3 regions of the Mesorhizobium sp. M0296 genome follow, and region 1 is predicted to be linked to each of the others. Evidence: predicted binding sites of a transcription regulator. Region 1 holds the regulator's gene; each other region holds the start of a gene.

Region 1 (2,270 bases):
GTCGATCAGCTCTTCGATGCTCGGCGCGTCGACCCCCGAGAGGCGCAGCAGCGTATCTTTTCGCGTCGAAACCACACCCTCAGCCATGTAGAGGTCCGTCGGAAAACTATCGCCCTCGGCGACGATGACCTGCCGCTCCGGTCGCATGGCCATGGCGGCGTGCAGCAGCTTGTAGATGTTGACCGATGTCGTGTCGCAGACCACCGTCTGGCCGGCCGCGGCACCGATCAGGCGCCCGAGCTGGTCGCCAAGTTCAAGCGGCATGTTGAACCAGCCGGCCGTGTTCCATGCGCGGATGAGATCATGCGACCATTCTTCGGTCGCGGCCTTGCGCAGTTCATCGAAAGCGGCACGTGAAGCAGCTCCTAGCGAATTGCCGTCGAGATAGACCACTCCTTGCGGCAATACAAAGCGGTCGCGCATCGCGCGCAGCGGATCCGCGGCATCCATCGCCTTTATGGCCACGAGATCGGGAATTCCTGTCATGATTTGTCTGCTCCCCCAAGATCCAACGCAACGCCCGACACGCGTCGACTGTTCTTCCATTCCCTGGTTGCGCGCAGCAAGGCTCCACCGGCGAGAAGCAGCCTGACCAGGCGGTGGAAACCGGGGACTTAACCCGAGGTTGGCGTTTTGAGTTCGTTTCGTTCACGGTGCATCGACCAAACCGCACAGTCGATAGGGGTTCACTTCCGTGCCCTTTGCCGACCGACGGCCGATGTCAATGTGGCCTCCGGGAAGCCAGAAGGGCGCAAACGAAAGCAGAATCAAGGCGATGAGGCTCGCGGCGGTGAAAATACGGTACCCCGGTAGGGACGTCGTTTGTTTCCCGAGCCTTAACGCATTCATTAAACTTTAAACAGTTGCGGAACACAACTGGAACAGATAGTGTTTGTTCTGGGTTTGTTTTTCTGATTCTGTTGGGGGTCGCTATGCTGACACGCAAACAACACGAACTGCTTATGTTCATCCACGAAAGGTTGAAGGAAAGCGGTATCCCGCCTTCCTTCGACGAGATGAAGGAAGCGCTCGACCTGGCTTCCAAATCCGGAATCCACCGGCTGATTACGGCGCTGGAGGAGCGCGGCTTCATTCGCCGTTTGCCCAACCGGGCCCGTGCGCTGGAGGTGCTGCGCCTGCCTGACTCGATCGCCCCCGGCCTCAATGCGGCACGCAAGTTCTCGCCGAGTGTCATCCAGGGCAGTCTTGGGCAAGGCGGTCCTCGGCAAGGCAAGCCGACATCGTCGCGCGTGCCCGCAGCCGGAAATGACGACGATGTCGTCGCCGCCGTTTCGATCCCGGTGATGGGCCGCATCGCCGCCGGTGTGCCGATCGACGCCATCCAGCACCAGACGCATTCGATTTCGGTGCCGCCGGATATGATCATGGGCGGCGAGCATTATGCGCTCGAGGTCAAAGGCGATTCGATGATCGAGGCCGGCATTTTCGACGGCGACACGGTGATCATCCGCAATGCCGATACGGCGAGCCCCGGTGAGATCGTGGTGGCACTGGTCGACGAGGAGGAAGCGACGCTGAAGCGGTTCCGCCGCAAGGGCGCCTCGATCGCCCTGGAAGCCGCCAATCCGGCCTACGAGACGCGCATCTTCGGACCAGACAGGGTCAAGGTGCAGGGCAAGCTCGTCGGACTGATCCGCCGCTACTGAGCCCCGCCCTTGGCGCCGGCTTTGGGGTTGTCGGCCCTGCGGTATGGTGGCAGGCCCCGTGCCGCGCGTGAAAATTTCCGCTGCACGTGCCAGGGCCGGTATGATTTTTCGACCGCGAAACGGATTTCGGCGCGCGTTGCCGCTTGTGGATCGAAGTAGACGGCGGCACTTCCCGCGCGCGCCAGTTGCCGTTTGGTGACGACGAGGACCAGCCGGTCGTAGTAGCAGGGGTTATGCGCGGTGGCGTCGTCGATGACGATCAAGCTGGCAAAGGCGCAGGCTGGCCGCGCAGTATCGCGGTCCTTGGCTTGCGCGATGATCGCGCCGGATGGATGCCTGGCAAGGCAGAGGCCGTCCGTGCAAATGAACGGCATGCCCGGCGGTAGGTCGGCCGGATCGGCAATGTCGAATTGCGGGTCGTTCTTTGCAGGTGTTTCCGGCGCGACGATAGCCTCTGATGTGAGCGCGCGTTTCCAGTTGTCGATGGTGAACTCATTCGGGCGTGCCCGGTTGACCGCGAGTTCACCGCTGCCGATCGGCAGCGCGACCAGCCGTGCGTCCTCCGAGACCAATACGTCGGGTATGCGTGTCTGCGTTGTCGTC
Region 2 (2,270 bases), on a different contig from region 1:
AAACACCAAATGGGCTCAAATCCCGGCTTTCACCAGCGCCTTGAAATGCGTCTGCCTCGCCGTCAAACGCGAACCGCCGGCCCTGGGCCGGCGGTTCGAAACGCATCGATTACGCAAACTCAAAATCAAAACATCAAATCGAAACCTGGCTGAGGCTCAGCGAGGCGTCGCTTGCCCTACATCACCCCAGCGTCGTCCTCGAAACCGTCGTCGCTGCTTTCGGAGCCGCCGTTCTCAAGGAATTTCTCAGCGATCAGTCCGGCATTCTGCCGTAGCGCCAGCTCGATCTCGCGCGCCGTGTCGGGATTGTCGCGCAGGAACAGTTTTGCGTTTTCGCGGCCCTGGCCAAGACGCTGCGAATTGTAGGAGAACCAGGCGCCCGACTTTTCGACCACGCCCGCCTTGACGCCGAGATCGACCAGCTCGCCGGTCTTGGAGACGCCCTCGCCATACATGATGTCGAACTCGACCACCTTGAAGGGCGGCGCCAGCTTGTTCTTGACGACCTTGACGCGGGTCTGGTTGCCGACGACCTCGTCGCGATCCTTGACCGAGCCGATGCGGCGGATGTCGAGGCGGACCGAGGCATAGAATTTCAACGCATTGCCGCCGGTCGTCGTCTCGGGCGAACCAAACATGACGCCGATCTTCATGCGGATCTGGTTGATGAAGATGACCATGGTGTTGGAGCGCGAGATCGAGGCGGTGAGCTTGCGCAGTGCCTGGCTCATCAGGCGGGCCTGCAGGCCGGGCAGCGAATCGCCCATCTCGCCTTCGATTTCCGCCCGCGGCGTCAACGCCGCCACCGAATCGACCACCAGCACGTCGATGGCGCCGGAGCGCACCAGCGTGTCGCAGATCTCCAGCGCCTGCTCGCCGGTATCGGGCTGCGAGATCAGCAGGTTTTCGAGATCGACGCCGAGCTTGCGGGCATAGACCGGGTCGAGCGCGTGCTCGGCATCGACGAAGGCGCAGATGCCGCCCTTCTTCTGGGCTTCGGCCACCGTGTGCAGCGCCAGCGTCGTCTTGCCCGAGCTTTCCGGCCCGTAGATCTCGACGATGCGGCCGCGCGGCAGGCCGCCGACGCCAAGCGCGATGTCCAGCCCAAGCGAGCCGGTCGGCACCGTTTCGATCTCGACGACCTGCTCGTTCGCGCCGAGCCGCATGATCGAGCCCTTGCCGAAGGCACGCTCGATTTGCGACAGCGCCGCATCCAGAGCCTTTGATTTGTCCACCGCTTTGTCCTCTACAAGCCGCAAAGAATTCTGAGCCATGATACATCACCCCGTGGTCGTCAATGGAGGCCGGACAATCCCGCAATCCTTAAAAGAATGTACCTCATTTGTTCTCATTTGTCAATGAGCACCAAGGGTTTGAAAAATAACGCATATCCCTATTTGTTCTATTTTTGTTTCGCAATTATTGCTTCCGATGTGTCTCGCCTCGCATGCGGCGCCGTTGCCGTCACCAACCGAATCGGACCCGCGATTGCAGGGTTCCGCCCGGCGACCTAGTCTCCCCCCGGGCAACAGCTAAAGGGCATTTTGACGGCATGATCAAATCCCCGACGATCCTGGCCGTGGGCGGCGCCTATATCGAGCGGCGCGGCCGGGTTGCCGGCGCCTTCGTGCCGGCAGCGTCTAATCCGGGCACGATGCGCGAGCATGTCGGCGGCGCCGTCTTCAACGCCTTGCGCTGTGCCGTGCGCCGCGGCGTCTCGGCCTCGCTGCTTTCGGTGCGCGGCGGCGATGCCCTTGGCGACACGGTTTTACGCGCCGTCACCGAGGCCGGCGTTGCCGACCTGTCGGCGGTGTTCCTCGACCGAGCAACGCCAAGCCATACGATGCTGATCGACAGCGGCGGCGGGCTGATCGCCGGCCTTGCCGACATGGTGCTCTACGAGCTGGCGCTTCCCAAGCAGATCCGCCGTGCCAAGGTGCGGGAAGCGATCGGTTCGGCCGACGCGGTGCTGTGCGACGCCAACCTGCCGTCGACCGCGCTGGAGCGGCTGGCGGCACTCGCCGCCGGCAAGCCGGTGTTTGCGCTTGCGGTCTCGCCCAACAAAGCGGCGCGGCTGACGCCGGTGCTCGACCGTCTGGCGATGGCCTTCATGAACCGGCACGAGGCCGGCGTGCTCGCCGGCGTCCAAATCGATCAAGGCATCGTCGACGGCCTGAGACGCGCCGGGCTGAAAAGCGGCGTGATCACCGCCGGCGACGAACCAGTGCTCGGTTTCGACGAATTGAGCGCGTTCTCGATCTCGCCACCGC
Region 3 (2,270 bases), on a different contig from region 1:
AGCCCGTAGGCGACGACCACGGCGACGTCGGCACCCAAGGCGCGGAACGCCTCCTGCTCCGCCTCGCCCTTCAGCGACACCGGCGACCGCACCTCGATGCCAAGCCGCTCCGCCTCGCGCTGCACCGGCGACGGCGTCAGTTCGAGCCCGCGCCGGCCGCCGGCGCGCGGCGGCTGCGTGTAGACGGCCGTCAACCCGTGCCCGGCCCCGGCAATCGCCCGCAGCGTCGGCACGGAGAATTCAGGCGTACCCATGAAGATGACACGCAGGGGCATTCGTCGACGCCTACCCCACCATCTTGCCCGGCGCCTTGTCCCTGGCGAGCTTCTTGAATTTCTTGACCACCATGTCGCGCTTCAGCTTGGAGATGTAATCGATGAACAGCACGCCGTTGAGGTGGTCGATTTCATGCTGCAGGCAGGTCGCCATCAGGCCCTCGGCCTCGATCTCCTGCAGCTTGCCGTCGCGATCGAGATATTTCACCCGCACCGCCGCGGGGCGCTCGACCTCGGCATAGTAGTCCGGGATCGACAGACAGCCTTCCTCGTAGACCGAACGCTGGTCGGAGCTTTCAAGGATTTCGGGATTGATGAAGACGTGCGGTGCCGGCGTCTCGTCCTCTTTGGCCAGGTCGATCACCAGCATGCGCAAGGGTTCGCCGACCTGGATCGCTGCGAGGCCGATGCCGGGCGCGTCATACATGGTGTCCAGCATGTCGCCGGCCAGTTTGCGCAAATCCCCGTCGACACGCTCGACCGGTTTTGAAACCTGACGCAGGACGGGATCGGGAAGGATGATAAGCGGCTTGATCGACATGGCGTCTCACCTAAGACCTCGCAGGAAAAGCGTCAACCGGGGCGCCTCCGGGCCGTTCACGTTTTGATCTGTGCCGACGTTCCGAATCATCTATGCTGTCGGCATGAACGAACTGGCCACCATCCTGTCCGAACCTGTCGCCCGCCTCGGCGCCACCACGCTCACGCTCGGCCATGCCCTGGGTTTCGGCGCAATGCTGTTCCTTGGACTGTTCGTGGCGCTCGTCGTTGCGCTCTGGCGATCGGCCAAGGCGCGTGCAGTGGCGGCCGCCGAAGCCGCCGACCACGCCCGCGACGCCGAGGTGCGAATGGCCGGCATCTTGGCAAGCCAGGCGGAAATGCAGGGCCGCATGGGCGCCATCGCCGAAGTGTTCGGGGCGCGCCAGGCGGAACTGACACAGTCGATCGGCCAGCGTCTCGATGCCATGACCGGCCGCCTGGGCCAGACCATGACCGAGCAGACGAGATCGACGCATGAGAGCCTCGCCAAGCTGCAGGAACGGCTGGCGATCATCGATATCGCGCAAGGCAATATTCAGTCGCTGGCCGGCCAGGTCGTGCAATTGCAGGCGATACTTTCCAACAAGCAGACGCGCGGCGCCTTCGGCCAGTCGCGTATGGAAGCCATCGTCGCCGACGGATTGCCGCACGGCGCCTATGAATTCCAGGCGACCTTGTCGAATGGCAGCCGGCCCGACTGCCTGGTGAAGATGCCGAACGGCGCACCGTCGCTTGCCATCGACGCAAAGTTTCCGCTCGAGGCGTGGAATGCCATCCGGGCCGCCGAAGGCGCCGACCTGCAGAAGACCGCCGCACAGGCTTTCCGCCGCGACATCGAGGTGCATGTCCGCGATATTTCCGAAAAATACCTGATCCAGGGCGAGACGCAGGACACCGCCTTCATGTTCGTGCCCTCGGAATCGGTGTTCGCCGAAATCCATGAGAATTTCGAGGCCGTTGTCCAAAAGGCGCATCGATCGCGGATCGTCATCGTCTCGCCATCGCTTTTGATGCTGTCGATCCAGGTCATCCAGGCGATCCTCAAGGATGCCCGCATGCGTGAGCAGGCGCACCTGATCCAGGGCGAGGTCATCCGGCTGATGGAAGATGTTTCCCGGCTCGACGAGCGGGTGCGCAAATTGCAGACGCATTTCGGTCAATCGGCCAAAGATATCGAGGACATTCTGGTCTCGACATCGAAGGTGACCAGGCGCGGACAAAAGATCGAGGCGCTGGAGTTTGGCGTGCAGCCGGCGGAGGACACCGCTGGTTCGAATGGCAGCGGAGCAAAAGCGGAAAGCAGCCCGCGCGTCGCCGATTCGAAAACCGGGCAGTTGAGGCTAAGGGTCGTCGAAGGCGACGATTGAGAGCTACGCCGGAACCGGAGGCTTCGCCCGGGTCTGGCGCTACTGCTCCTCGATGATGGTTGTGCCTTCGAATTCCGGCAGCCAATGC

What was found. The regulator LexA, encoded in region 1, represses DNA repair genes until DNA is damaged. The targets are predictions, from matches to a motif close to TGTTCNNNNTGTGTTCNG.
Region 2: recA (recombinase RecA) is a predicted target of LexA. The motif match lies at 1,399-1,416, and genes of this name have one in related genera.
Region 3: NKI97_RS13805 (DNA recombination protein RmuC) is a predicted target of LexA. The motif match lies at 870-887, and genes of this name have one in related genera.

What each region holds. Positions count from the first base shown of each region.
Region 1 covers NZ_JAMYRZ010000004.1:48,464-50,733, reverse strand. The annotation lists partial or broken gene kynU (kynureninase) at 1-486, opposite strand, end outside; gene lexA (transcriptional repressor LexA) at 933-1,667, shown strand; gene NKI97_RS05820 (ComEC/Rec2 family competence protein) at 1,661-2,270, opposite strand, start outside.
Region 2 covers NZ_JAMYRZ010000013.1:29,589-31,858, forward strand. The annotation lists gene recA (recombinase RecA) at 177-1,274, opposite strand; gene NKI97_RS14795 (PfkB family carbohydrate kinase) at 1,553-2,270, shown strand, end outside.
Region 3 covers NZ_JAMYRZ010000012.1:6,326-8,595, forward strand. The annotation lists gene fmt (methionyl-tRNA formyltransferase) at 1-269, opposite strand, end outside; gene def (peptide deformylase) at 286-816, opposite strand; gene NKI97_RS13805 (DNA recombination protein RmuC) at 920-2,182, shown strand; gene NKI97_RS13810 (GFA family protein) at 2,222-2,270, opposite strand, start outside.